Regions from separate parts of the Terrabacter sp. 2YAF2 genome, predicted to be linked through region 4. Evidence: predicted binding sites of a transcription regulator. Region 4 holds the regulator's gene; each other region holds the start of a gene.

Region 1 (7,282 bases), on a different contig from region 4:
TTCAGGCTACGCCCGGTCGGCCGACAGGAGCAGGCGCCACGGTGCCCAAAAGCGAGACGTCAGCCTTCGCCCCCCTCGTCCGGGTCGTCGTCGTCGTCGTGACGTTCCGTCTCGTAGCTCTCCACGAGATCCCACGCCCGCTCGTCGCGGCCCACGGTGTCATCGTCGTCGCGATCGTTCATGGCCTGTCCGAGAGCCCATTCCGGAGGTGGGGGCCGGGCGGGATCCGGCTCTGACGTCGCGGACATGTCCCTCACCCTCCAGGCGATGGCGCGGGCGGCAGCCCGCGCCACCATTGTCTCACCGCGCGAACCGGCGCCACAGGTCCTCGGCCCCCACCACCGGGACACGTCAGGCGTAGGCTGCGGACTCAGGGTTGACGCACGGTGCGCCGGCAGATCGGAGTCCGCGATGTCAGGCGATGCGCGGTTCGAGCCGCCACCCGGTTTGCAGCTCGTGGCGCTCAGGTCGGCCGTGCATGCGGCGCGCTGCGACGTGGACGCCCTGAGGTCCGGAAAAGTGGATCCGGCCCTGCTGGTGGCCGCTCGCGCCGTGCTGCTCGACGCGCTGGAGAGCCTTGCGGCCGAGCTGGTCAGACGACGGCTACCCACGCCTCCGGCGCTCCGTGACGACCTGCGTCTCCAGCGGGGCATCCACGGCGCTCGCCGCCTCAGGTAGCAGCCAGCCGCGCCTTCTCGTCCTTGACCCACAGACTGAGCAGGCCGCCGAAGTGCGCGAGGAACCGGTCGCGCTCGTGCGCCGGGTAGGTCGTGACGACGGTCGAGCGCAGCAGGCTGTCGAACGCGTCGGACTGCACCCACTCGAGGACCGCGGCGTCGAGGTGCGGGAGGTACCGGTCGCACCAGGCCCAGTAGGCGTCGGTGTCGAAGTACTCGTCGGCGATCGCGAGGTAGGCGTCGAGCTTCTGCTCGTCGGTGAGGTCGTCACGGTCTGCGATGTCGAAGTAGCGGCGCATCTCGAGGTCCATCGGCCCCTTGCGCCCGGTGACGAGGCAGAAGGTCGACCAGCGCACGAGGGCCTTGATGGCCCAGGGGAAGTAGTAGTGCAGCGACGTGACGGCGACGTCGGGACAGGCGTTGGCGTAGTCGATGGGATAGACGTCGTCGCCCTTGACGAGCATCTCGCACGAGTTGAACTCCCAGCCGAACATCGCGTTGACGATGCGGCTGATGGCGGCGGTCTGCTTGCCCGCGGAGGGCTGCAGGAAGTCGTAGCTCACGGCATACCGGTTGTGCATCGGCTGCTCGGGACGGAAGTCCATGACCATCGTCTCGGGCCCGATCGACAGGGCGCGCGCGAAGTGGTCGTACTCGATGGTCGACTGGAGGTGCATGAGCATCTCGCCGGACTCGTCGTAGGCCTTGATGAGGTCGGTCTCGTCGTTGATCCGCGAGACACCGCGCCAGCCGCCGCCGTCGAAGGGCTTCATGTACATCGGGTAGCCGAGCCGGTTGGCGATCGCCTTGAGGTCGAACGGCCGGTTGTACTTCGCCGACGTGTAGGCCCAGCGGACGTTGTCGACAGGGTGCTTGTAGGGCACGAGCCAGGTCTCGGGGACCTTGAGCCCCAGACGCATGAGCGCGACGTAGGCGCTGTGCTTCTCCATCGACTGGAAGGTGAAGGGGCTGTTGAGCAGGTAGGTGTCGTTCATCAGCGCGGCCTTCTTGAGCCACTCGCGCGGGTGGTAGTACCAGTAGGCGAGGCGGTCGATGACGAGCTCGGTGCGCACCGGTTGTCGCAGGTCGAACGGCTCGATGGTGAGGCGCTCGCTCGTCAGCTCGTGGGTGACGCCGTCGTCGGTCGTGATCGGCCCGACGAGCGCGAGCAGCGACTCGAACGCGGTGGGCCAGTCCTCCTCGGCCCCGAGCAGCAGCCCGATGAGGTGTGTCCTGGTCGTCGATGTGGTCGACGGGATGGACTGGTCCTGCCGTGCGGTGTCGGTCATCGTGCTGCTCCTACCGTCGGGGGCGGGTCATCGACTGCGATCCTTGCAGGAACGGCGACATCTGTCGCTGGTCAGTCGTGGTGTGCTCGGGCGAGCAGGTCGGGCAGGTGGGGATGGAAGGCGGCCTTCCACGAGCGCCAGTCGTGCCTCCCCGGCACCTCCGCGAACGTCACGTCGTGACCACTCGCCGCGAGCGTCTGCGCCATCTGCCGGTTGTTCCTCAGATTGCCCTCGTCGGCCCCGCACGTCATGACGATGCGCGCGTCGGTGCGACGACGACGCGCCCGTCGTACGTGGGTGACGAACGTGGTGACACGGTCCCAGAACTCGAAGTCCTCCTCGTCGTCGACGCGCTTGCGGAAGAACGACCCGGACTGGAGGAAGAGTCCCCCGAACGTGCCCGGGTGGCGCCACTCGGCCTGCAGCGCGGCCAAGCCGCCGAGGCTCGCGCCCATGACGGTGGGCCGTCCCGCGGTGGCGTATGCCGTCTGCAGCACCGGGAGCACGTGCTGGGTCAGCGCTTCGGCGTGGTCGGGGTTGGCGGCATACCGTTCGTTGCGTGGACCCGGCTCGAGCAGGGCGACGCGGGTGGGCGGGATGCGTCCGGCGTCGGCCGCCGCCCGCAGGGTCGACGACAGGTGGGCCCGCCGTGAGTACTCCGGGCCGTCGAGGGCCACGAGCAGCGGCAGCGGGTCCGACCGCCGGGTGCCGACGGGCGTGACGACGGTCAGGTCGACGTCGCCGACGGGCGTGCCGGTGACGATGAGCCTCGTTCGCGCCATGCCATGACCCTATGCATGGGACCTCGGCACGGGCCACCGCCACCGCCTCGCGATCCAGACCTTGCGACGGATGCGTTTGTGCCCGAACCACATTCGCTGTCCACAGAGCGATCGGAAGCATTGACGTCGAGTCGAACAGGTGTTCTACTTGTGGTAGTCGCCGATCGAGAGGGGGGCCTCGTGCCGTACGTCGCATCCTCCCGCGCGGGCCTACTCGGGGTCGAGGACGACCAGGTCCGGAGCGCTGCCATGGCGGACGTGCAGGGCAGTCTCACGGCGATCGGTGAGCGGGCGTTGCGGACCATCGAGGCACTGGAGGCGGAGAAGGCGCGGGTCGAGGCCCGACTGCTCGCGGCCTACGGCGCGCTGCACACGATCGAGTCCCAGCAGGTCCAGACGCTGGCGCTGACGCTTGGGTCCCTGCACGTGTCTGCTGACCGGGTCGTGACCGAGGAGATCGCCCTGGCCACGGGGGTCGGCATGGGCGAGGTGGCCCGGCGACTGTCGCTCGCCACGTCGCTCCGACGGCACCGGACGATCCTCGCCGCGCTCCGGTCCGGCGCGACGACACTGCACCGCGCCCTGCAGGTCGCGTCCGAGACGACGGCTCTGTCCGACGCCGACGTGGCGGCCGTCGAGGAGGCCGTGCTCGCGCCCTGCCGGGACGGACGGGCCCTGCCACAGCGGACGTTCGTGACCCGGCTGCGGCGTGCGATCGCCTCCGTCGACGGCCGCGGGTCGGACGAGCGACGGGCCCACGCGCGGTCGCGGAGGGGCGTGTTCGGCCGCCTCACCGGTGACGGCATGGGCTGCCTCACCCTCGTCGCCGACGCCGATGCGATCGCTGCGGTCATGGACCGGCTCGACGGGGAGGCCCGCGCGGCACGAGGTGCGGGCGATCCCCGTACTCTCGACCAGCTGCGCTGCGACCTCGCCACCGAAGCGCTGCTCCGGAGCCACCTCGAGGCGCCGCAGCCGGTGACCGGGACCGGCTCCAACACCACGTCGAGCACCGCACCAGCTGCCGCATCGCATGCCGGCGGGCCAGCCACCTCGGACTCTCCGGACCGGCCCGTCCCGGGCGACCCCGTGAGGGGTCAGCCGGCCGGCATGGTCTGGCTCATCGTGCCCTTCGAGGTCGCGATCGGGTCGTCCGACGCCGCCTGCGAGCTGCCCGGCCACGGTTGGGTCACGGCCGCCCACGCCCGCGAGATCATGACGCGCCCCGGGTCGGCCTGGCGCAGCCTCCCCGTCGACCTGCGCACCGGCGAGGCCCTGTCCCGGCCCACGCGCTCTTACCGCCCGACCGCGGCGATGGTCGAGCACGTGCAGTCGGTCGACGGCCGGTGTCGCGGGCCGGGCTGCGAGGTGGTCGCGACCCGCTGCGACCTCGACCACGAGACACCGTGGCCGAGCGGTGAGACGTCGGTCGACAACCTCTACTCGAAGCATCGGCCGCATCACAATCTCAAGACCGACAACGTGTGGACCTCAGCGCCCGTTGCCGAGGGCGGGCTCGAGTGGACCACCCTCACCGGCCGCACCTACGTCACCTATCCCAAGGACTGGCGGGAGGGAATCGCCCCGCCTGCGCCTGATGCGCCGCCAGACCCCCCGCCGGCTGACATGCCACCGCCTCCATTCTGAGACGTAGTCTGAGCCGACTGCTGCTGCGCCACGAGGAGCCGACGATGGATCCACGACCTCCCCTCCCGCCCTTCACCGAGGAGACGGCACGCCAGAAGGTGCAGGCGGCCGAGGACGCGTGGAACACCCGCGACGCGGAGCGCGTCGCGGGGGCGTACACGGAGGACACCTCGTGGCGCAACCGCGGCGAGCACGTCCTCGGCCGGGCGGCCGTGGTCGAGTTCCTGACCCGCAAGTGGGAGCGTGAGCTCGACTACCGCCTGCGGAAGAACCTGTGGGCCTTCTCCGGCAACCGCATCGCCGTCTGTTTCCAGTACGAGTCGCGTGACGCCGACGGGCAGTGGTGGCGGTCCTACGGCAACGAGCAGTGGGAGTTCGACGACCTCGGCTACATGCGCCGCCGCGAGGCGAGCATCAACGACGTGCCCATCGACGAGTCCGAGCTGCGCATCACTCCCGGCGAGGGCGAGCTGCCCGTCTTCTGACCATCGCTTCTGAGTTGCCCATCCCCGTGCGTTCCACGGACGTTGTCCACACCCCCCAGTAACGGCGGGGGCCCATCCACCGGGTCCCGCCGCGGTCACGGTGACACGTCGACCGAGTGACAGCATGGGGCCACGAACCGAGGAGGATGCATGGGCAAGGCACGTCGCAGGCAGCGACAGGGGGCGCGACGCAGCTCTGGTGACCCGTGGGCCGGGTCCGCATTCGGTCCGGCCGCGTCCCGCGGTCCTGCCTTCGGCAGGTCGGCGTCCGGCACCAGCACGACCGACGCGGAGCCGTCTGCCGCCGAGGTGCGCGGCGTGCTCTTCGAGCTGCTCGGCGAGGCGTCCGACGCGCTCGACCGGGCGGACGAGCACGGCCTCGACGTCGTGGCGGCCTCGGTGGCCGCCCTGTGCTCCGCGCCGACCACTCAGCGGACGGTCGTGATGGCTCTGGTCGACTCGCTGACGACGGCGACCACGCACGCCTGGCAGCTCGGCTGGCAGCCTGCCGACCTCCACCGACTCGTCGGCCGACGGCTCGGCGCCCCGGATCAGCAGGTCGTCGTCGACGTCATGAGCCACGAGCTGGCGCAGTACGCAGCCGCAACGGTCGACCGCCGGTGGTTTGCCCAGCTGCGCGAGCTGGACGACCGGCCGCCCGCGCCGCGGTCCAGCACGTGGATCGACGCCCGGCGAGCAGGTGGCACCGACTGGTTCACTCTCGTGTCACAGATCGTCAGCCTGCTGCACCTCCTCGCCCGCCTGCCCGCCCTCGAGCGCCTGACCTCCCTTCCGGGTGAGGCCCTGCCCGGTGAGGCGGCGCCGGGCCAGCAGGAGCCCCGCGACGCCGCCTCGCCGGCTGCCGATGAGCGCATCCTCAGCCGCGTCCGCATGCTCCTCGCCAAGGCGGAGTCGACGACGTTCGAGGCCGAAGCTGCCACCTTCACTGCCGGCGCGCAGTCGCTCATGGCACGCCACAGCATCGACGCGGCACTGCTCGACCGGGACGCAGACCGCCCCGACCGGAACGGCCCTCAGGGCAGACGCATCGGCATCGACAACCCTTACGAGGGCCCCAAGGCCGTGCTGCTGCAGGCCGTGGCCTCGGCCAACCGGTGCCGCATGGTCTGGTCACGTGAGCTGGGCTTCGGCACCGTCGTCGGCTTCGAGCCCGACCTCGACGCGGTCGAGCTGCTCTTCACCTCACTGCTCGTGCAGGCGACCCGCACGCTCGCCGCCGCGGGTTCACGCAGCACCCTCCACGGTGGCAGCCGCACCCGGTCCTTCCGGCAGTCCTTCCTCTCCGCCTTCGCGGACCGCATCGGTGAGCGGCTGCACGAGGCCACAGCGCATGAGGAAGAGGCCGCGGTGGCCGCTCACACCGGTGGACGCGAGCTCGTGCCACTCCTGGCCGCCCGGGCGGAACGGGTCGACGAGACCCTGGGCTCCTGGTTCCCCGAGGTGCGCCAGGCCAGGATCAGTGCGGCGCGCGACGCCGAGGGCTGGCACTCCGGTCGGTCGGCGGCGGACCGGGCCGAGCTCGGCGCAGCGCGCGGCTTGGAGGGGAGCTAGCGTTTCGGCTTCTTCACCTTGGGCGGCAAGGTCGCGACGTGGTCGCGAGCACGGTCGAGCCACGCGGACTGCGTCTCGTCGTCGAGCTCCGCGGGCAGTGACAGGTAGCCACCCATCGGTCGCCCCTCCGGCCCGAAGGGCCCACTGCCCGGCAGCGCCCGCAGCTCCTCGAGCCCGGCCTCGTCGAGCTTGACCCCGACGTTCGGACCGAAGAGGCCGGCGAACATGTTGCCGTTGACGAAGGCGCCCAGGCTGCCGAACATGGGCTTGACCTCGACCCCCGGAGCGTCCTTCACGAGGGACCGGAAGTGGGCCTTGGCCTCATCGGAGTGCTTGGGCATCTGCATGGCCCCATGACACCACCACGCGCCACCCCACGGGGTCGGTTCAGTGCCGTCCGGTGTCGCGGACCACCGCCAGGAAGACCGCAGCGACGAGCGCCGTGACGCCGCAGATCGCCCAGACGACGAGGTAGCCGGACAGGGACGCGTGAGCCGTCGCCTCGGCGTCGACCGTTCCGGAGGATGAGAGCGCGATCGCGAAGACGCTCGAGGCGAACGCTCCGCCGATCGTCTTGGTGGTGTTGGTCAGGCCGGTCGTCAGGCCGGTGTGCGTCGGCGGCGCCTGGGCGGCCGCAGCCGTCGGCAGACCCGCCACCAGCGCGCCCGAGCCCAGACCGGCGACGACCATGTTCGTCATGGTCTGCGCGAGAGTGTCGTGGAACGGCAGGAAGAGCAGGTAGCCCACCGCGACGAGCACCGCCGCCACGACCATCGCCACGCGCGTGCCGGTGCGGTGCGCCAGGAGGTGGAGCAGGAGCGCGCCCACCG
Region 2 (7,282 bases), on a different contig from region 4:
TGACGCCGCGCGCGATGAGCGCCTGGACGACGGCGAACGCCTGCGGGTGGCGCAGCGACACCTGCGACCCGCGCCGCTCCGGCTCGCGCGGGGTCGCCAGCGGCAGGTCGACACCGAGCGCGTCGAGCGCCTCGATGAAGGTCCCGGTCACCGAGAGCGAGGCGGCCCGGACGTCGGCGGGGGAGAGCCCGTCGTATGCCGTCAGCGCAGCCTCGAGGGCGAGCACCGAGAGCAGGGGTGGGGTGCCGACGCGGGCGCGGGTGATGCCGGGGGCCGGCTCGTAGTCGGGGCGCATCTCGAACGGGTGGGCGTGTCCCTGCCAGCCGGTCAGCGGCTGGTCGAAGTCGTCCTGGTGCCGGGCTGCCACGTAGAGGAAGGCGGGCGCGCCCGGACCGCCGTTGAGGTACTTGTAGCCGCAGCCGACGGCGAGGTCGGCGCCCCCGGCATCGAGGCCCACCTCGAGAACGCCCGCAGAGTGGCAGAGGTCCCAGCACGCGAGCGCGCCGACCGCGTGAGCTGCCTCCGTGATCGCGCGCAGGTCCCAGAGCTCGCCGGTCCGGTAGTCGACGCTCGAGTAGGAGGCGAGCGCGAGGGCGTCACCGACCTCGGCGATGGCGTCCACGGCCTCACGAGGGTGCACGCGCCGCACCTCGAGGCCGGCCAGCGCGGCGGCCGACTCGGTCATGTAGAGGTCGGTCGGGAACGAGTCCGGATCGGTCAGCACGACGCGGCGGCCGGGCCGCAGCCGCCCGGCCCCGATGACGGCCTTGAAGAGGTTGACCGAGGTCGAGTCCGTCACGACGACCTGACCCGGCGCCGCTCCGACCAGACGACCGACGCGGTCGCCGACCCGGGTCTGGGCGCCCCACCAGTCGGCCTCGTTCCACGAGCGGATGAGGCGCTCTCCCCACTGCCGGCGCATGACGTCGTCGACGACGGCGGCCACGGCGCTCGGCAGCGCCCCGAGGGAGTTGCCGTCGAGGTAGATCACGTCGTCAGGAAGCGTGAAGAGGTCTCGCGTGCCGCGCAGCGGCGAGTTCGCGTCGGCCGTCGTCGCGCGGGCGGTCAGGTCCTCAGGAGCGGTCACCGTCGTCATGGCCGCAACGTATCCGGTGGCGCGGAGCCGATGTCAGGGCGGTTCCCGCCCAGGTCTCGGATCCGAGACGGTTCCCGCACGCCGACCCGTGGCACGGCCGGCGGGACACGCGCTCTACGCTGACCCGGTGAGCATCACCAGCACGACCCCCAGAGCGACGACCGGCCCGGCCACGGCGCCGCGCATCGGCGTCCTCGCCGTCCAGGGCGACGTCCGCGAGCACCTGGCGGCACTCACCGCGCTCGGCGCCGAGGCCGTGCTGGTCCGGCGTCCGGCCGAGGTCGAGGGGATCGACGGTCTCGTGATCCCCGGGGGCGAGTCGACCGTGATGGACAAGCTCGTCCGGGCCTTCGACCTGCGGGAGCCGCTGCTGCTCCGGATCGCCGAGGGGATGCCTGTCTACGGCTCGTGTGCCGGCATGATCATGCTCGCCGACCGCATCGCCGATGCCCGGCCCGACCAGCAGACCCTCGGTGGCCTCGACATCACCGTGCGCCGCAACGCGTTCGGCCGCCAGGTCGACTCGTTCGAGCAGGACCTCGACTACGCCTGGAGCGACCCGTCCGACACCGGCACCGTCCATGCCGTCTTCATCCGCGCCCCATGGGTGGAGGAGGCGGGACCAGCCGTCGACGTGCTCGCCCGCGTGAGCGAGGGCGCGGCCGCCGGTAAGATCGTCGCGGTCCGGCAGGGCAACCTGATGGCCACCTCCTTCCACCCGGAGGTGGGCGCAGACCGCCGGATCCACGCCGAGTTCGTCTCGATCGTCAGAGAGCACCGACTCCAGCAGTCGGGTGCACGCCAGTCACCGGAACGCGAGGACACTGCATGAGCGGCCACTCCAAATGGGCCACCACGAAGCACCAGAAGGCGGCCAAGGACGCCAAGCGCGGCAAGCTCTTCGCCAAGCTCATCAAGAACATCGAGGTCGCGGCCCGTCAGGGCGGCGCCGACCCCGCCGGCAACCCGACGCTCTACGACGCCATCCAGAAGGCGAAGAAGACCTCGGTGCCCAACGACAACATCGACCGCGCCGTCAAGCGCGCGTCGGGTGCCGAGGCGGGCGCGGCCGACTGGCAGACGATCATGTACGAGGGCTACGCCCCCAACGGTGTCGCGGTCCTCATCGAGTGCCTCACCGACAACCGCAACCGCGCCGCCGCCGAGGTGCGCACGGCGCTGACCCGCAACGGCGGCCAGCTCGCCGACCCGGGCTCGGTGTCCTACGTCTTCAACCGCAAGGGCGTCGTGACCGTCCTCAAGGACGCCGGCTCGGAGGACGACATCCTCGAGGTCGTGCTCGAGGCGGGCGCCGAGGAGGTCAACGACAACGGCGACACGTGGGAGATCATCTCCGAGGCCACCGACTTCGTCGCGGTCCGCAAGGCGATCCAGGACGCCGGCATCGACTACGAGTCGGCCGAGGCGTCGTTCGTGCCGAACCTGCAGGTCCCGCTCGACCTCGACGGGGCGAAGAAGATGATCCGGGTCATCGAGGCCCTCGAGGACAGCGACGACGTGCAGAACGTCTTCGCCAACGGCGACATCCCCGACGACGTCCTCGCCCAGCTCGACGACGACGAGGACTGAGCCCACATCAGCCGGCGCCAGCCGCAGCACGGGAGGCACGCCGGGACCGGCGTGCCTCCCGTTCTTTCGGGGGAGGGCGGTTAGCGTTGTCCCGAACACCTGTTCGGATCATCCGCCCCGCCCACAGACCTGGAGGTATGCCGTGCGCGTCCTCGCGGTCGACCCCGGGCTCACGCGGTGCGGTGTGGGCGTCGTCGACGGCGTGCCGGGCCGCAAGCTCGCCCTCGTCGACGTGGGCGTCATCCGCACCCCGTCGGGCGACCCCACGCCGCGACGTCTCGTCGCGGTGGAGGACGAGATGCGGCAGTGGTTCGCCCGGCACCGTCCCGAGGCCGTGGCCATCGAGCGCGTCTTCGCCGACACCAATGTCTCCACCGTCATGGGCACCGCCCAGGTGACGGGGATCGTCATGATCATCGCCGAGCGACTCGGCCTTCCGGTCACGCTGCACACGCCGACCGAGGTCAAGGCCGCTGTCAGCGGCAGCGGCCGGGCGGACAAGGCGCAGGTCACCACGATGGTGACCCGCCTCCTCGGTCTCGACACCCCGCCGAAGCCGGCCGACGCGGCCGACGCCCTCGCCCTCGCCATCTGCCACGTGTGGCGCGGCGGCACGCAGAACCGGCTCGAGGAGGCCCGGCTCGAGGTGCTCGCGCGCACCGGCAAGCGGGGGAGCGGCATCCCCCGCCGGGTCCCGCCGGGCGCCGCGCCTCCCGTGCAGCGGCTGCGGGCCGCGTCGACCCAGACCTCCAGGGCCGCCCGGCCCACCTCGCCCGACCGCACCCCACCACCGCACTCTGGAGCCCAGCCCCGATGATCGCCTCGCTCTCCGGCACCGTCCTCAAGGTCGGCCTCGACTCCGTCGTCGTCGGCGTCGGCGGCGTCGGCATGCTCGTGCACACGACGCCTGCGACCGCCACGTCCGTCCGGCTGGGTCAGCCCACCGAGCTCGCCACGAGCCTCGTCGTGCGCGAGGACTCCCTGACGCTCTACGGCTTCGCCACCGACGACGAGAAGCACGTCTTCGAGACGGTCCAGACCGTGTCCGGCGTCGGTCCACGTCTCGCCCTGGCCGTGCTCGCCGTGCACTCGCCGGATGCCGTCCGCGTGGCTCTCGGCACCGGTGACCTCGTCGCGCTGACCAAGGTGCCGGGCATCGGCAAGAAAGGCGCGGAGCGGATGGTCCTCGAGCTCAAGGACAAGCTCGGCGCGCTGCCCGGATCGGCCGGCCAGTCCGACCCCGTCCACCTCGACGGCGGCGAGGCCTGGCGCGAACAGGTCCGTGAGGCCCTCGTCGGTCTCGGCTGGACCGCACGGCAGGCCGACGACGCCCTCGACAAGGTCGCACCGTTGGCCGCCGAGGGTGCCGGCGTCTCGGCGCTGCTGCGCGCCGCTCTGCAGGAGCTCGGCCGATGAGCGTCGACCGCTCGGACGGCACGTGGGAGCTCGACACCGGCGCTGAGCCCGAGGTCTGGGACGACGGGTCGTTCGACGCGACCGCGCGCATCGTCGACGCCGTCGGCGACACCGACGAGCGCCAGGTTGAGGCAGCGCTGCGCCCCAAGCGCCTCGACGACTTCCCCGGGCAGACGCGGGTCCGCGACCAGCTGGGGCTCGTCCTCAAGGCCGCGAAGCGACGCGGCACCCCACCCGACCACGTCCTGCTCTCCGGGCCACCCGGGCTCGGCAAGACCACCCTCGCGATGATCGTCGCAGGCGAGCTCGAACAGCCCATCCGCATCACCTCGGGGCCGGCGATCCAGCACGCGGGCGACCTCGCGTCGGTGCTCTCCTCGCTCGCCGAGGGGGAGGTCCTCTTCCTCGACGAGATCCACCGGATGTCGCGCTCGGCAGAGGAGATGCTCTACCTCGCCATGGAGGACTTCCGTGTCGACGTCATCATCGGCAAGGGGCCGGGCGCCACGGCGATCCCACTCGAGCTCCCGCCGTTCACCGTGGTCGGCGCCACGACGCGCGCCGGGCTCCTACCCGCACCGCTGCGCGACCGGTTCGGCTTCACGGGGCACCTGGACTACTACGCCGCCGCCGACCTCGTGACCATCCTGCACCGCTCGGCCCGTCTGCTCGGGCTCGACGCGGACGAGGACGGCATCCGCGAGATCGCCCTGCGCTCCCGTGGCACGCCACGCATCGCCAACCGCCTGCTGCGGCGCGTCCGCGACTGGGCGCAGGTGCACGGCGAGGATCGCGTCACGCATTCGGCGGCGCGCCAGGCGCTGGAGCTGTTCGACGTCGACGAGCGCGGCCTCGACCGCCTCGACCGCGCAGTCCTCGAGGCCCTCTGTCGGCGCTTCAACGGCGGCCCGGTCGGGCTCTCGACCCTGGCCGTCGCCGTGGGTGAAGAGCCCGACACCGTCGAGACGGTCGCCGAGCCCTACCTGGTCCGGGAGGGCTTCATGGTGCGGACCCCCCGCGGACGAGCCGCGTCGAGCCTTGCGTGGGAGCACCTCGGCCTCACCCCGCCCCGGGACTCGCAGGCGCTCTGGACCGCCACGCTGCCGATCGACGAGGCCGGAGGCGCGCGTTTCGAGGGCTGATCTCGCGCAATGACAGGACCCCTCCGAATGCGACCAAAACGTGACACTCGACGTCGCCGCACCGGCCCGATCCGGTCTGACAAACTGCACCGGCGCACGTAGACTCCTGCGGGCACCATCGCCGCTGCCGCGGCACCATCCGGTGCCCCCGGTCGTTGACGCGACATCCGACCCGACGCACGGGTCGTGACGCGCGCGTGCAACGCCCGGACGATGACACGAAGGACTGAGCTGACATGAACAACAACGGGAGCTTCTCGTTGCTGATTTTCGCCCTGCCCCTGCTGCTGCTGGGCTGGTTGTTCTTCACCCAGAACAAGCGGATGAAGCAGATGCGCAACTTCAGCTCGTCCCTCGACGTCGGCGACCGGATCGTCACCTCCTCGGGCATCTACGGCGTCGTCACGCATCTCGACGACAGCACCGCGTGGCTCGAGATCGCCGAGGGCACCACCATCCGCGTGGACCGGCGCGCCATCGCGATGAAGCAGTCCGACACGGCGGCCACCCACGGCACTCCGGAGGCATCGGCCACCGACGCCCCGCCGGCCGACGACGCACCGGGTACGACCCCGGGCTCCCAGCAGAACGGTCAGTGAGGCTTTCGTGGCACGCAGCTCCACCAAGAAGTCGGCGAGACGGAGCCTCCTGGCGCTCGTCGTCGTCATCCTCGCCCTCGGCGGCCTCGCAGTCGGCCTGACGAAGTGGGGCGGCGGGTCCATGACCCCCCGCCTCGGCCTCGACCTCGAGGGCGGCACGGAGCTCGTGCTCCAGCCCCAGCTCACCGGCACCGAGACGATCAGCGAGGGCCAGGTCAACCGGGCCGTCGACATCATCCGCCAGCGCATCGACGCCAACGGGGTCTCCGAGGCCGAGATCACCACCCAGGGCGGCAAGAGCATCGTCGTCTCCATCCCCGGGCAGCCGACGGCCGAGCAGCTCGACGCGCTCAAGAAGCCGTCGCAGCTGCGCTTCCGGGCCGTCTACGTCCAGGCCCTCGACAGCAACGCCACCCAGGTCAAGCCGGGCGGCACGCCGAGCGGCACGGCGACGCCCACCGGCACCCCGTCGGGCACGGCGACCGGCGCAGCGACCGGGACGCCCAAGGCGAGCGGCACCGTGACCCCCTCGGCGTCCCCGACCGCGCAGAACGGCGTCGTCCCCGACGCGCTGCGTGCGGCCACGACGCCGGCCACCCCGGCGCCTTCGGCCACGGCGACTGCCCCCGCGACGCCGGCACCGGCGGCCACGCAGACGGCTCCAGCCCCGACCCCGGCAGAGACCGAGGCGGCCGTCAAGACGCAGGCCAGCACGGGTCTCGTGGGCCTCGGCTGGGACAAGGCCAAGGCCGACGCGGCCGCTGCGAAGGTCGCCAAGGCGTACACCGCACTCAACTGCTCCACCCCCGGAGCGGTCGACAAGGTCCAGGACGACCCCACGCAGCCCATCGCCACGTGTGGCGAGGACCGCACCACGAAATACGTCCTCGGCCCGAGCGAGATCGACGGCAGCGAGATCGCCGACGCGACGAGCGGCTACCAGCCCGGCCCCAACGGCCAGCCGACCTCCATCGTCGAGGTCGCCCTGTCGTTCAAGGACGCCGGCAAGGCCAAGTTCGCCGCCGTCACCAAGCGGCTCTACGGCCTGCAGTCCCAGCCGCCCCTCGACCAGTTCGCGGTCGTGCTCGACAAGGCCGTCATCACGGCCCCCCAGGCGCGTGCCGTCATCACCGACGGGCGGGCCTCGATCACCGGCTCGTTCACCATCGACTCCGCCAAGCAGCTCGCCGAGCAGCTGAAGTTCGGTGCCCTGCCGATCTCCTTCGCCCTGCAGACGCAGGACAACATCACCCCCCAGCTCGGTGAGGAGCAGCTCCGCATCGGCCTGCTCGCCGGTTTCATCGGCCTGCTGCTCGTCGTCGTCTACTCGCTGTTCCAGTACCGCGCGCTCGGCCTCGTCACCGTCGCCTCGCTCGTCGTCGCCTCGGTCATCACCTACCTCGCGGTCACGATTCTCGGCACGACGCACGGCTTCCGCC
Region 3 (7,282 bases), on a different contig from region 4:
CTCGCCAAGTGCGGGTCTCTCACGGTCGGCCGGGACATGCTGCGTCGCGCCCATGACGCAGGCCTGCGCACCATCGTCGGCTCGATGATGGAGAGCCACGTCGGGGTGGGAGCCGCGGCCGCGCTCGTCGCCGCCGAGCCCACGACCGAGGTCAGCGACCTCGATGCCGCCTGGTGGTCGGTGCGTTCGCCCGTGGACGGCGGAATCGCCTACGCCGGCAAGCAGATTCGCGTGCCCACGTCGAAGGGCTTCGGGATCACGGGTTTCGCAGCGCCCGCTTGACCCGTCGCTGCACGACGAAGGGCCCCGCCGTAGCGGGGCCCTTCGTCGTGCAGGAGGAGGTCAGTTGCCCACGACACGGAGCGTGAAGGTGCCCTCACCGTTGCCCGTGGTCGAGGAGTTGACGCCGACTGCGCGCAGGGACTCGAGGAACGTCTTCGCCTCGCCGTCCACCTGTCCCTTGGTCAGCGTGTAGACCTTGTCGAGATCGACGAAGAGCGTGACGTTGGAGCTGCTGACGTCGCCCACGGCCAGCTTGAAGGCGTCGCTGTCCCCGAGCTTGCCGCCGGACTTGAGGTCGTCGGCGTAGCCGGGCGTGGTGGCCACGAAGACCTTGTCGCCGTCGACCTTGTGCGTCAGCATGTCGCTGGGCGCGCCGGAGGCGTCCATGAGACGGCCGACGAGCTCGTCGGCGCGCTTGGCATCACTGGAGACGACCTTGGCGCCGATGGTCGGGACCTCCGACGTGAAGTCCTGGTCGGGCATCGCAATGGTGAAGGACCGGCCGAGGAGGACCTTGAGGTCGTCCGGGAGCTTGACGTCGAGCTGCTGCTCGACCTGGCCGATGGGGTCGGACGCGCCGTCGGCTGCAGCGAGGCTCTCGATCTGCTTCTTGACGGCGGGCCACGCGCCGTCGAGCATCTGGTCGGCGCCCGAGATGTTGAGGGCTCCCAGCGTGTTGGCCGGGAGGGACGCGATCTCGGCACCGCCGCCCTTGACCGACTTGGTCCCGTCGGCGCCGCGCACGATGCCGGCCATCTCGACGTAGTCGGCGTCGAAGCGCAGCGCAGCAGCGAACCTGCCCTTGGCGCCGGCCGTGGTGACGGCGCTCAGGCCAGCCGTCCCACCCAGCTTCTGGATCTCGCCGAGGCCTCGGCCCATGTCGAACCAGGCCGACATGATGCCCTGCTCGCCCAGCGCACCCATGTCCTGAGTGAAGGTGGCGTTCTGGGCCAGCGAGCCCTTGTCGACCGCGGCCAGGGTGGCGTCTCCGACACCTGACGGCGTGACGATGGCGTAGCCGTCCTTCATGCGCAGGTCGGTGTCACCGCTCTTGTCGCACGCGAACAGCTTGGTCAGCGTGTCCTTGGCGGCAGCCTCGTCCTTGACCTGGATCGCGACGGCGACGTTCGGGGCCTTCTCGGAGCCGCCGGGTCGGATGGCTGCACCGACGCGGTCCCCGAGCCAGGGCGCGATGTCCTTGTCGTAGTCGAACTTCGCGACGCAGTCGTTGGTGGAGTTCTTGGAGGCCATCTCCCAGAGCTTCTTGCGAGGGTCGTCGCTCCCCAGGGTGTCCTTGACCTGGGGGAGCTTGCCCAGGAAGCGCACCGCGGCGATCTTCTGGCCGGCGGAGGGGTCGATGTCGAGTCGGAGGTAGGCGTACGCGTCGCCGGGCAGCACGTCGGCGGGCTGGGAGCCGCCACCGCTCAGGCTCTGGAAGGCGAACGCGCCGGCGCCGCCGAGGACGAGCGCCGTCGCGACGCCGCCGATGAGCAGACCGGTCCGCTTGCGGCCACCGGTGACCTTCGGCTGCGGGTCGTCGGCGAGGGCGACCCCGCCGGGGACGGTCCCGGCCGCCGTACCTGCCGATGTGCCGGCCGTCGGGCCGGCCGTCGGGTAGGTGTAGGGCTGGTCGGGTTGGTTCGTCCCATGGGTGGGCTCGGTCACGGTCTGCTCCCCTGAAGTGTCGGTGGGCCCGCGGCGTCGCGCGGGACGGCAGGACAATACCGTCCGAGCCGGACATTCGTCGCCGGTTGTGGTAACGGTCCGACGACGGTTTCGGCGCGGAACGGCCCCCGCCGCGCGGGTGGCAGACTGCTGTGGTGCGGATCAGCCATTTCTGGACCTTGATGGACGACGAGTTCGGCGCGGCGTATGCCGGGTCGCTCGCCCGCGACCACGTGCTGGGCGCGCTCGGCAACCGCACCGTCGTGCAGGCCCTCGCCGACGGCGAGGCCCCGCGGGCCGTCTGGGAGGCGCTGTGCACCGACATGGACGTGCCGCCCGAGCGTCGACTCGGCCGGGACGCCCGGGTCGCTCGTGGGGCTCAGGGCGGTCAGGGCGGGCAGACGCGCCGCTGACGGGTCGCCGAGGAGCGCTTCCCGGCGTGTCGTGATGACTTCGAACACCTGTTCGGTAATGTTCTCCACAGGTCCTGCGCCACCACCCGCATCGTCCACAGGCCGTCTCGTGGTCCACCTGATGTCGGCGCCGGCACCTAGCGTCTGACCCGACAGCGAATCTCTCAGGACGAGCAGTCGCCCGGGTCGAAGGTAGACGACCGCAGCGCAGACGGCAGATAGGTGACCGACATGGCATCGGTGCAGGCAAAGGACAAGGACAAGGCCCTCTCCTCGGTGATGGGCCAGATCGAGAAGAGCTACGGCAAGGGCGCAGTCATGCGTCTCGGCGACGACATCCGTCCGCCGATCGAGGTCATCCCGACCGGGTCGATCGCGCTCGACGTCGCGCTCGGCATCGGCGGACTGCCCCGTGGCCGTGTCGTCGAGATCTACGGTCCGGAATCCTCGGGCAAGACCACGGTCGCCCTCCACGCGGTCGCCAACGCGCAGAAGGCGGGTGGGATCGCGGCGTTCATCGACGCGGAGCACGCGCTCGACCCCGACTACGCGAAGAAGCTCGGCGTGGACACGGACGCGCTGCTCGTGTCGCAGCCAGACACGGGCGAGCAGGCACTCGAGATCGCCGACATGCTGATCCGTTCCGGCGCCATCGACATCATCGTCATCGACTCGGTCGCGGCCCTGGTGCCCCGTGCCGAGATCGAGGGCGAGATGGGTGACAGCCACGTCGGTCTGCAGGCGCGACTCATGAGCCAGGCGCTGCGCAAGCTAACGGGGGCCCTCAACAACACGGGCACCACCGCGATCTTCATCAACCAGCTCCGCGAGAAGATCGGCGTCATGTTCGGCTCGCCGGAGACGACGACCGGTGGCAAGGCGCTGAAGTTCTACGCCTCGGTCCGCTTGGACGTGCGTCGCATCGAGACCCTCAAGGACGGCACCGAGCCGGTCGGCAACCGCACCCGCGTCAAGGTTGTCAAGAACAAGGTGTCGCCGCCGTTCAAGCAGGCCGAGTTCGACATCCTCTACGGCCACGGCATCTCCCGTGAGGGCGGCCTCATCGACATGGGTGTCGAGCACGGCTTCGTCCGCAAGGCCGGCGCCTGGTACACCTACGAGGGCGACCAGCTCGGTCAGGGCAAGGAGAATGCCCGCAACTTCCTCAAGGACAACCCCGACCTGGCCGACGAGATCGAGAAGAAGGTCAAGGAGAAGCTCGGTGTCGGGCCGCGCGTCGACCAGCCCGCCGAGGTCTCGGACGTGCCTGTCGACTTCTGATCGTGGGTCCCTCCGAACCGGAGACCGCGCAGGACCGTCTGGCCCGCGCCGCGGCCGCCCTGGCTGAGGCCGAGGGTGTTGCTGGGGTGCGGGCCGACAGCCCGCCCCGGGCTGTCCCGGTGCGCGAGAGCGGCGCGGGACGTTCCGACGGTCCAGCTCGGCCAGCTCGGCCAGGTCGGCCAGGCGGTCGGCGTGGGCAGCCGCGGTCTGGATGGGGCTCGGACGATGCGGGGGAGCGGCCCGACTGGGCGCCTCCGCCGGACGACACCGAGACGCTCGTCCCCGATGCTGACGCCGAGTCCGTCGCGCGTGCCATCGTCCTGCGGCAGCTGAGCATGGCTCCGCGGAGCCGATCCCAGCTCGAGCGGAAGCTGCGCCAGTGCGGGTGTGACGACGAGGTCGCGGCCAAGGTGCTCGACCGGATGACCGAGATCGGACTCGTCGACGACGAGGCGTACGCCCAGATGCTGGTCCGCTCGAAGCAGTCGGACAAGGGGCTGGCGCGGCGCGCTCTCGCCCACGAGCTGCGCAAGCAGGGCATCGACCAGGAGATCGCCGACGACGCGCTGGGCCAGGTCGGGGCCGGTGACGAACGCGTGCGGGCCGAACAGCTCGTCGCCAAGAAGCTGCGCTCCATGCGTGGCCTGACCCCTGAGGTCCAGACCCGCCGCCTGGCCGGACTGCTCGCCCGCAAGGGCTACTCGGGTGAGGTCGCCTGGCCCATCATCCGGGACGCCGTCGACGGCCTGCCCGAGCACCGACGCGACTGACATCTCCGGCCCGTGGGCGCCGGGACACCGCGAGGGGGTGAGGACCGAATCGGTCCTCACCCCCTCGCGGTGATGCTGTCGTGCTGTCGTGCGGTGCTGCTCAGACCTCGGCAGGCACGTTGGCGATCGCCGAGATGTCGAACTCGAGCTTGACCTTCTCGCTCACGAGGACGCCGCCGGTCTCGAGGGCCGCGTTGAAGGAGAGGTTCCAGTCGGTGCGGTCGATGGTGACCTCACCCTCGAAGCCGACCCGGGTGTTGCCGAACGGGTCCTTGGCCGAGCCGGTCTCCTCGAAGGGAACCGTGACCGACTTGGTGACGCCGTTGATGGTGAGGTCGCCGGTGATGGCCCACTCGGCGCCGTCGCGCTCGACATCGGTCGAGACGAAGGTGATCTGCGGGTAGTTGGCGATGTCGAAGAAGTCGGGGGTCTTCAGGTGGCCGTCGCGCTGCTCGTTGCCGGTCGTGACGCTGGCGGCCTCGATGGTCACGGTGACCGACGAGTTGGCCGGGTTGGCGGTGTCGACGTGGGCGGAGCCCTCGAACTGGTCGAAGTTGCCCCGGACCTTCGTCACCATTGCGTGACGGGCGGAGAAGCCGATTCGCGTGTGGCTCGGGTCGAGCGTGTAGTCGCCGGAGATGTTCTCGACGGCGACCGAGGGGGTCTCGGCGACGGTCTCGGTCTTGGTGCGGTTGAACAGGCCCATGATGTGTCCTTCGGAGTAGTTATTGAATCTTCAACAACTATGGTGCTCCAAAGTTGTTGAACTGTCAAGCACTGGGGTCAACGAGGCCACCCCTCCGGCTATTCCCCGACCGGGGAGCGCGGCCGTCGGCAGCCGCCGCACGACGTACCCTTGTCGATGCCATGACAACGCAGAACTTCACTCCCGCGCCCGTCGCGACCGCGCCCATCACCCCGGGCGGCTCGCCCCGGACCTACGACGTGCGCACGCACGGCTGCCAGATGAACGTCCATGACAGCGAACGCCTGGCCGGCCTGCTCGAGACGGCCGGCTACGTCGACCTCGCCAGCCTGCCGGCCGGGGAGCGTCCCGAGGTCGCCGACGTCGTGGTCTTCAACACGTGCGCGGTGCGCGAGAACGCCGACAACAAGCTGTACGGCAACCTCGGACAGCTGCGCCCGGCGAAGCAGAAGAACCCCGACATGCAGATTGCCGTCGGCGGCTGCATGGCCCAGAAGGACCGCGGCGCCATCGTCCAGCGCGCGCCGTGGGTCGACGTCGTCTTCGGCACCCACAACATAGGCTCCCTGCCGGCCCTGCTCGACCGGGCCGCCCACAACAAGCGCGCGGAGGTCGAGATCCTCGAGAGCCTCGAGGTCTTTCCCTCCACGCTGCCGACGCGACGCGACTCTGCCTACAGCGCCTGGGTGTCCATCTCGGTCGGCTGCAACAACACGTGCACGTTCTGCATCGTGCCGAGCCTGCGCGGCAAGGAGCAGGACCGCCGCCCCGGAGAGATCCTCGCCGAGATCGAGGCGCTCGTGGCACAGGGTGTCGTCGAGGTGACGCTCCTGGGCCAGAACGTCAACACCTACGGCGTCGAGTTCGGCGACCGGCTCGCCTTCGGCAAGCTGCTCCGGGCGTGCGGCGAGATCGAGGGACTCGAGCGGGTGCGCTTCACCAGCCCACACCCGGCGGCCTTCACCGAGGACGTCATCCTCGCCATGGCCGAGACGCCGAACGTCATGCCGAGCCTGCACATGCCGCTGCAGTCCGGCTCGGACAAGGTGCTCAGGGACATGCGCCGCTCCTACCGCAGCACGAAGTTCCTCGGGATCATCGACAACGTCCGCAAGCACATCCCGGACGCCGCGATCACGACCGACATCATCGTCGGCTTCCCCGGCGAGACGGAGGAGGACTTCCAGGGCACGCTCGAGGTCGTGCGCGAGTCCCGCTTCTCCAGCGCCTTCACCTTCCAGTACTCCATCCGCCCCGGCACCCCCGCGGCGACGATGGACCACCAGGTCCCCAAGCAGGTCGTCCAGGAGCGGTTCGAACGGCTCATCGCCCTCCAGGAGGAGGTCAGCTGGGCCGGCAACCGAGCTGTCGAGGGTCGTGAGGTCGAGGTCCTCGTCACCCCGTCGGAGGGGCGCAAGGACGCCGAGACCAAGCGCCTGTCGGGACGGGCCCGCGACAACCGGCTCGTCCACTTCGCCGTGCCCGAGGGTGGCGAGGTGCCGAGGCCGGGTGACATGGTCACCGTGCAGGTCACCTACGGCGCGCCGCACCACCTCGTCGCCGACTCGGGCCTCGAGGGCGGGACGTATGCCGTCCGCCGGACTCGGGGCGGCGACGCCTGGGCTGCGCTCCAGGACGTCCCCCAGGGCACCGGCAAGCCGGGCGTCAGTCTGGGGATGCCGTCGATCGGCAAACCGGCCGCAGCACCGACGGCACCGGGCTGCGCTGTCGTCTGAACCGATTCGGGCCGAGGCGACGCCTCGTGCTTGACTTGGCGCATGAGCGTGCGCCCCATCGTCATCACCGGCGAGCCCGTCCTCCATCGGGCAGCAGCCCTCGTCACGGACTTCGACGACGATCTCCGCACCCTCGTCGAGGACATGTACGAGACCAACGTCGCAGCCAACGGTGTGGGCCTCGCGGCGCCTCAGATCGGTGTGGGGCTGCGCGTCTTCATCTGGAAGATGGCCAACGATGACGGGGTGCCCGAGCAGGGGCACGTCATCAACCCGACGCTCACCACCTCGAGGATCCCGCAGGAGCGGCCGAACCCCGACGAGGAGACCGAGGGCTGCCTGTCCGTGCCCGGCGAGGCCTTCCCCCTCAAGCGTGCCGATCGGGCGCACGTCATCGGCTTCGACGTCGACGGGAACCGGGTCGAGTTC
Region 4 (7,282 bases):
CGAACTCCGACCTGGAGTGCAGCCAGTGGTTGCAGCCGGACCCGGCCTTCTTCAGCGCGAAGGTCGACAGCCGGGTCGCGCCGGCCACCTCGGCGGCCGGTGTGCCGTGCACCATCCACCCGTAGTTGAAGACGTCGTCGCCGACCGCTCCCAGGACGTTGAGGGAACCGGGCTTGAGCGCGCTTCGCGACACGTCGGAGAACGGCAGCCCGGGCGCGCCGAAGACGGCCACGTCGTCCACGGCGCTCGTGCGCAGGGACGCGAAGCCCGCGAGCGTGGCCCCGTAGGAGTGGGCCCACACGGTCTGGTGGGCGGGCCGGTCACGCCCCGCCTCGATGCCGGTCGCGAAGTCGGCGAGGGCTCCGGCATTGTCGCGGGCGAGCTTGGCGTTCAGCACGTTCCGGTCGATGGAGCTGACGATCTCGTGCACCTGCGGGGCGTCGTAGCCCATCCAGGTCACGATGGCGACGTCCTGCCCGGCCGCGACCGACCGGGCTTCGGAGCGCATGCGCACGAAGATGTCGTCGTAGCGGCGCAGGTCCGTGCCGACCATCGTGGACAGGCCACCCACGAAGGTCACGACATGCTCGGCCCGGTCGACGTCCCCGAGCGCCACCACCGCCTTGACGTCGAGCCCCCTCGGGTCGATGAGCAGGAGCAGCCGCTCGCCACCGTCACGACGTGCGAGCACGTCGCGGACCGCCTGGAGTGCGGCGACGTGCTCATCGGCGCGGGTGCGCTCTGCGGCGTTGCCGACCCATCCCGAACGTCGTGCCTCACGGGCCTTGGTCCACGCCACCTCCTCCGCTCGCGCGAGCAGCACGAGGTTGGCTTCGTGGCGTGCCGTGGCAGGCACACCGTCACGCGGCCCCACCCACTCCGGGTGGTCACGGATCGCCCTGCGACGCTCCTCGTCGGTCATCGAGCGCCACCAGGCTGCAGAGGCGAACACCTGGGCGCTGACACCCCCGGCGGCCGAGGCGGTCGGTGGCGGTGCCAGTGACCCGAGCACCGAGGCACCGACACCGGCACCGGCACCGGCTGCCGACGTCGCGCCTCGGGCCGATGACAGCAGTGCGCGAAGCAGCTCGTCGTCGGTCTCGGCAGCCGCCCGGCGCGCCTGGGCCAGGCACGCATGCACCTCGGCACGCAGCAGCTCGTCGAGGCGGGCACGGCGTGCCTCCAGGGCGGGATGACCGAGTGAGGCCCGGACCGGGAGGAAGAGACGCCCGTCGTCATCGATCCACGCGCCCTCGTCGACCGCGCGCCGGTCGGCCCGACGAACCAGGTCGATGGCCGCCTCCAGGCGGCCGGCCGCGTGTCCCACGGCCTGACCAGCCACGGCGATGCTCGCCGCCAGCCGACCCAGCCCGGCAATGACGACGGCGTACCGGTCTGCGGCGGCCGATGATGCGGCACCCGACCATCGTGGGGCGGCTGCTCGACGCCAGAGCACCAGCTCGGCCAGCACCACGACCCGTCGCCGACGGTCCTCGAGGCCCCTGCTGACGGCAACGAGGGACTGCGGACGGCTCGCGCGGATGTCGCGCACCGACAGCGTCAGCGACCCACCGGCAACGGTCACCGGAGGCCGCCGAACGATCCTTCGACGCTCTGCCGCGCTGCACGCTCGACCGCGTCGTAGGTGTCGGCTGCCGCTGCCAGGGATCGCCCCAGCTCCTTCAGCTCCCAGCGCGTCCCGGCCAACCGAGCCGTCCACGCCGCGGCGACGTCACGCAACGCTGCGCCGGTCCGGCTGCCCGGAAGGGCCGCGGCCACCGGCGTCAGCTCGTCCGCGATCCCGAGTCGTTGAACCCGCACCAGGACCTCGTCGATCGTGCTGACGTCGTCGCGCAGTGCGGCCGTGTCCACCTCGTAGCGCATGCCCTGCTCCTCTCCCCAGGACGGCAACGCTAGGCCGCACGCGGCGCGGCGCTCGTGCGTCATCCACAGGCCCCGGGACGACAGCAGAACGCCGCACCCCTGGTCTGGGGTGCGGCGTCCGTGGCGGGAACGACGGGGTCGAAGCGCCGCTACCGCCAGCCGCTGAAGGTGGAGCCAACGCGGCGGATCAGGTGGGATGGTCGAAGCGCAAGCACGGACGCGGCATACGCGATCGACCAGAGCCCGGATGGGCTGGCCGAGGTCAACGTCCCGGGATGACGAGCTGCTGACCGGCGTGGAGCGCCGTGGAGCTGAGTCCGTTGGCGACCTGGAGCTCGACCACCGCGTCCGCCGTCGACACCCCGGGCAGCTCACGGGCGGCGACACCCGACAGCGTCTGGCCCGACTGGACCGTGACGGTGCGCGGCTCGCCGGTGGCCGACGCGAGCTGGCCGGCCAGACCCACACCGAGAAGGGCGACGACCGTCGCGACGAACAGGGTCACGACGAGCCGACCGAACCGCGTCAGGCGCACGGGTGGCCGCGTGAGGCGCGCCGCGCGGGCGGCCCGGGTGGCGTCCCGGCCGGTGGGCACCAGGACGAGACGGGGCCGACCGGTCGGCAGCGACCGCGCAGGCTCCTCGGTGTGCGGCGAACGAACGGCCTCGAGGACGATGGCGCTCATGGTGACCTCCCCTTGCTTCGGATCTGGCGAACACATGTTCGATAGAACGTCTGTACGAGTTCTAGCACGTATGTTCGATGAAGTCGAGACACGCCTCGAACAGGTGTTTGGCAACTGTGTTCGAACCTCGTAGTCTCTGCTCACACCAGAAACCTCACCAGCCACCACTGACACTGGCCCCGCGCCGAGCGTCACACCGCGGTCTGACGAGCTGACGAAAGGGACACCATGGGCGTCACCGAGCTTCCCGATCGCGAGACCGGCGACGGCCTCACCGTCCGCCAGCGACGGGTGCTCGAGGTCATCCGCAACTCCGTCGACCGCCGCGGCTACCCCCCGAGCATGCGCGAGATCGGCGACGCGGTCGGCCTGGCCAGCCCCTCCAGCGTCTCCCACCAGCTCAACGCCCTCGTCGCCAAGGGCTACCTGCGGCGTGACCCCAACCGGCCGCGCGCGCTCGAGGTCGTCTCCCCCGACGCCAAGGCCGAGGAGCTGGGCTACCGCGGGGGCGACGCGACGCCGCAGCGTGCGCGGGGCGACCAGTACGACACCGACACCGACTCGGGCGACGCCCGCCCGGAGGCCTCCTACGTCCCCGTGCTCGGGCAGATCGCCGCCGGCGTGCCGATCACGGCCGAGGAGGTCGTGGAGGACGTCTTCCCGCTCCCCAAGCAGCTCGTCGGCGAGGGCGACCTCTTCCTGCTCAAGGTCAACGGTGACTCGATGGTCGACGCCGCCATCTGCCACGGGGACTGGGTCGTCGTGCGCCAGCAGCAGCACGCCGACAACGGTGACGTCGTGGCGGCCATGCTCGACAACGAGGCGACGGTCAAGACGTTCAAGCGCAAGGACGGCCACGTGTGGCTAATGCCGCACAACCCCGACTTCTCCCCCATCGACGGCGACCACGCCACGATCCTCGGCAAGGTCACGGCCGTCCTGCGTCGCATCTGAGCCCGCGGTCCGATGACACCGTCACGCACTCGGGACGTCGTCCTCACCTACCGGTACCTGCGCGGGGCGATGATCGCCCTGCTGCTCATGCTGCTGCTCTCGGTCGGCTACCAGTGGTGGTGGGAGACGGACCACTCGTGCTGGCTCGGGTCGATCAGCGCCTACTACTACACGCCCGCGCGCTCGGTCTTCGTCGGCTCGTTGTGCGCCCTCGGCGTCAGCCTCATCGCCTACAAGGGTCACTCCCCCGAGGAGGACGTGCTCCTGAACTTCTCGGGCCTCATGGCCTTCGTCGTGGCCATGGTGCCGACCGTGCCCGACGCACGGTGCGGACCGAACGCCTACACCCAGACCCCGGTGGAGATCGCTGCCGCCGTGCGCAACAACATCTGGTCGCTCGTCGTCGTGGCGGTCAGCGCCGCGGTCGTCGCCGCCTGGCTGAAGCGCGGCGCCACGACCCGCGATCCCAGTGAGCTCCCCACCGCGCGCTCGGTCGTCATCACCGTCGTCTGCGGTGCGGTCCTGCTCGGCGAGCTCACGCTCTTCCTTCTGCTGCGCGACCGGTTCATCGCGTTGAGCCACGGCATCGCCGCAGGCACCATGGTGGCGGCAGTCATCGCTGTCATGGTGCTCAGCGCGCTGCGCGCGGAGGAGCGCCACCAGTCCGTCGCCTCCCACCAGGGTGCCACCTACAAGCGGATCTACATCGCGATCGCGGTCGCCCTGGCCGTCGCCCTCGTGGTGACGGTGCTGACGGCCCTGACCTGGAGTGGACTCGACCACCTCGTCCTCATCTCCGAGGCCATCATCATCGTGCTCTTCTGCACCTACTGGGGTGTGCAGACCAAGGAGCTGTGGGACCTGCGCGACGGCACAGAAGCGCGACCGGTGAGGTCCGTAGCCGAGTAGCCTTCTGGTCGTGGGCGATTCGTCGCCATCCGATGCCGACGATGCTCAGGCGTTCGGAAGCTCAGAAGGTCAGGGAGCAGCGGAGGTCCTCCAGGGTCGGGCCGAGCGGGGCGTGCAGCCGCAGCGTCGCCTGCGCGTCGCCCCGCGTGGCCGAGCGCGTGACGATCGCGACCGGCACGCCGCGCTGGTGCGCGCGACGCACGAAGCGGTACCCGCTCATCACGGACAGCGACGACCCGAGCACGAGCACCGCGCCGGCGCCCTCGACGATCGAGAAGCACTGCTCGACAAGGGCTTTGGGCACCGACTCACCGAAGAAGACGACGTCGGGCTTGACGGTGTCGTTGCCGCAGACCAGGCAGCGCGGCGCGTGGAACGAGTCGACGAGCGCGTCGGCGAGCACGATGTCACCGTCGGGCCGCACCTGCTCCCCCCACTGCGAACCCACCGTGCGTGCAGCCTCGGCGAAGCGCTCCATGAAGCCGGGGTTCGCCTCGGTCATCCTCTGGTGCAGGCCGATTCGCGAGGTGTACTCACCGCAGGTGAGACAGACGGCACGGTCGAGGGAGCCGTGCAGCTCGATGACGTCGGTCGCTCCCGACGCCTGGTGCAGGCCATCGACGTTCTGCGTGATGATCGGCCCGACGTACCCGGCCGCCTGCAGGTCGGTGACGACGCGGTGGCCCTCGTTGGGCTCGGCCGCGTTGAAGCGCTGCCAGCCGATGTAGCTGCGGGCCCAGTAGCGTCGTCGCGCCTCGGGCGATCCCGCGAACTCGCCGTACGTCATCGGCTCGACGCGGCGGGTCCCGTCCGGTCCCCGGTAGTCGGGGATGCCGGACTCCGTCGAGAGGCCGGCACCGCTGAGCACGACCACCCCACCACCACTGACCAGGTCCACGAGGTCGTCGAACGTGCCGAGGTCGTGCGTCTCGAGCGGCAACGTGCGCGAGGTCGAGAGCCGCGTCGTCGCCGCGGTGAGCGTCGGTTGCGGAGGTATGCCGTTCAGCTGATGCACCCGGTCAGCCTACGTCGGCTGCCGCCGCCTCCCGGTCCCATGTCGAGGGTGTGACAGCACGTCGGCGAAGCTCCGCCTTGCGCACCTTGGCCGTGGGAGTTCGCGGCAGCTCGTCGACGAGCTCGACGTAGCGCGGACGCGCGAAGCGCGGCAGGACGGAGTCGACGCGCTGGACGAGCTCCGCGCAGTCGAGGCTCACGCCCGGGGCGGGGACGACGGCCAGCATCACCTCGTCCTCGGTGCCGGCAGGGACCGACGGCACGGCGTAGGCGGCCACCTCGGCGACGCCCTCGAGTGCCGCGACCGCGCTCTCGACCTCGAAGGACGAGATGTTCTCGCCGCGGCGACGGATGCAGTCCTTGGTCCGGTCGACGAAGGTCACCCAGCCCTCGGCGTCCATGACCCCGGAGTCTCCGGTGTGGAACCAGAAGCTGCGCCACGCCGCGACCGTCGCCTCGGGCAGCCCGTGGTAGCCGGCCATGAAGCCGAACGGCACCCGCGGGCGGACCATGATCTCCCCGACGGTTCCTCTCGGTACCGGCGCGTCGGTTTCCGGGTCGCGCACCTCCACCTCGAACCAGCGGTCGAGGACGAGACCGGCCGTGCCGGGCCGCGACTGCCCCAACCGGCCGTAGAGCGGGATGTTGACCTCCGTCATGCCGTATGCCGTCACGACCTCGGGCACGCCGAAACGCTCCCGCCACGCGGCTTCGTGCGCGGGAGGGTTCGGCACGGGACACACGACGCGGAGGCCAAGCTCCCGGTCGTCGGCGCGGGGCGGCTGGGCGATGACGAACTCGGACATCGAGCCGAGGAGGTTGGACACCGTGCAGCGGTGCACGCGCACGTCCCGGCTCCAGGAGCTCGCGCTGAACCGGGGGCGCAGGACCGCGCTGGCCCCGGCCAGGATCGTCGCCCCGAGCTGCATGAAGAGCCCGTTGGCGTGGAAGAGCGGCATCGTGACGTAGTAGCGGTCCTCGCCCGCCAGGCCCAGCCCCTCGATGCTGCCCACACCGAAGAGGACGCAGTGGGCGTGCGGCATGACGACGCCCTTCGACGGGCCGGTGGTGCCCGAGGTGTACATGACGCAGGCGGTGTCGGCAGCCCGCGGCAGCGGCCCGTCCCATTCCGGCGCCGACTGCCATCCGGTGAGGTCGATGACCTCCAGGCCTGCGGCGGACCCGAGCGCGTCGCGGACGGCACGGGTTCCGGCGGCGTCAGCGACGACGAACCGGGCGCCGCAGTCGTCCAGCTGATGGGCGAGGAACGCACCCTCGAGGGCGGTGTTGACAGGCACGATGACGGCACCGAGCCGGCCGAGGCCCAGCCACACCCGGACGAAGTCGAGGCCGCTGGGGAGCAGCACCGCCACCGGGTCTCCGCGGCCCACCCCGACGGACGCGAGTCGGGACGCCACCCGACGCGCGTCACGTGCGGCGGCGGCATACGACAGCGAGCCCTGCCCGATGACGTGGACCAGCTCGCGACCACCCAGCTCGTCGGCTCGCTGCTCGAGCACGAGCGGGAGCGCCCAGCGAGTCACGTCATCGTCGAACATGACTGCCAGACAACCACTCCCACGCGGGGATCCCCGTGTGGCGGGACGATACTGGCGGAGCGGCGAAGTGGCCGCCCGACCCACGGCAGGTCTCGGCACGCGAGCTAGCGTGAGCCGCATGAGCCTGCGCGACGCCTTCGGCACCGATGTCCTCGTCACCGGTTGGGGCCACACCCGGTTCGGCCGCCTCGACGACGAGTCCCTGGAGAGCCTCGTCGTCAGCGCGGCCAGCGAGGCCCTGGAGTGCGCAGGGGTCGAGCCGGGGCAGGTCGACGAG

Evidence for each region. The regulator LexA, encoded in region 4, represses DNA repair genes until DNA is damaged. The targets are predictions, from matches to a motif close to TCGAACANNTGTTCGA.
Region 1: AB4030_RS02135 (HNH endonuclease signature motif containing protein) is a predicted target of LexA. The motif match lies at 2,880-2,895, and genes of this name have one in related genera.
Region 2: ruvC (crossover junction endodeoxyribonuclease RuvC) is a predicted target of LexA. The motif match lies at 2,778-2,793, and genes of this name have one in related genera.
Region 3: recA (recombinase RecA) is a predicted target of LexA. The motif match lies at 2,401-2,416, and genes of this name have one in related genera.

What each region holds. Positions count from the first base shown of each region.
Region 1 covers NZ_JBFRFG010000001.1:467,090-474,371, forward strand. Annotated here, with positions in the region: gene AB4030_RS02115 (hypothetical protein) at 60-182, opposite strand; gene AB4030_RS02120 (hypothetical protein) at 520-678, shown strand; gene AB4030_RS02125 (ATP-grasp domain-containing protein) at 671-1,966, opposite strand; gene AB4030_RS02130 (alpha/beta hydrolase) at 2,038-2,748, opposite strand; gene AB4030_RS02135 (HNH endonuclease signature motif containing protein) at 2,929-4,395, shown strand; gene AB4030_RS02140 (DUF1348 family protein) at 4,440-4,880, shown strand; gene AB4030_RS02145 (DUF2786 domain-containing protein) at 5,031-6,452, shown strand; gene AB4030_RS02150 (TfoX/Sxy family protein) at 6,449-6,799, opposite strand; gene AB4030_RS02155 (MFS transporter) at 6,840-7,282, opposite strand, start outside.
Region 2 covers NZ_JBFRFG010000021.1:51,766-59,047, forward strand. Annotated here, with positions in the region: gene kynU (kynureninase) at 1-1,096, opposite strand, end outside; gene pdxT (pyridoxal 5'-phosphate synthase glutaminase subunit PdxT) at 1,224-1,928, shown strand; gene AB4030_RS18955 (YebC/PmpR family DNA-binding transcriptional regulator) at 1,925-2,686, shown strand; gene ruvC (crossover junction endodeoxyribonuclease RuvC) at 2,829-3,503, shown strand; gene ruvA (Holliday junction branch migration protein RuvA) at 3,500-4,102, shown strand; gene ruvB (Holliday junction branch migration DNA helicase RuvB) at 4,099-5,244, shown strand; gene yajC (preprotein translocase subunit YajC) at 5,481-5,843, shown strand; gene secD (protein translocase subunit SecD) at 5,851-7,282, shown strand, end outside.
Region 3 covers NZ_JBFRFG010000006.1:261,407-268,688, forward strand. Annotated here, with positions in the region: gene AB4030_RS09985 (dipeptide epimerase) at 1-282, shown strand, start outside; gene AB4030_RS09990 (DUF3352 domain-containing protein) at 343-1,947, opposite strand; gene AB4030_RS09995 (DUF3046 domain-containing protein) at 2,103-2,360, shown strand; gene recA (recombinase RecA) at 2,592-3,641, shown strand; gene AB4030_RS10005 (regulatory protein RecX) at 3,956-4,411, shown strand; gene AB4030_RS10010 (YceI family protein) at 4,512-5,117, opposite strand; gene miaB (tRNA (N6-isopentenyl adenosine(37)-C2)-methylthiotransferase MiaB) at 5,279-6,853, shown strand; gene def (peptide deformylase) at 6,896-7,282, shown strand, end outside.
Region 4 covers NZ_JBFRFG010000016.1:10,019-17,300, forward strand. Annotated here, with positions in the region: gene AB4030_RS16340 (alpha/beta hydrolase) at 1-1,585, opposite strand, end outside; gene AB4030_RS16345 (hypothetical protein) at 1,582-1,884, opposite strand; gene AB4030_RS16350 (LysM peptidoglycan-binding domain-containing protein) at 2,147-2,569, opposite strand; gene lexA (transcriptional repressor LexA) at 2,798-3,523, shown strand; gene AB4030_RS16360 (hypothetical protein) at 3,536-4,432, shown strand; gene AB4030_RS16365 (Sir2 family NAD-dependent protein deacetylase) at 4,494-5,447, opposite strand; gene AB4030_RS16370 (AMP-binding protein) at 5,452-7,005, opposite strand; gene AB4030_RS16375 (acetyl-CoA acetyltransferase) at 7,124-7,282, shown strand, end outside.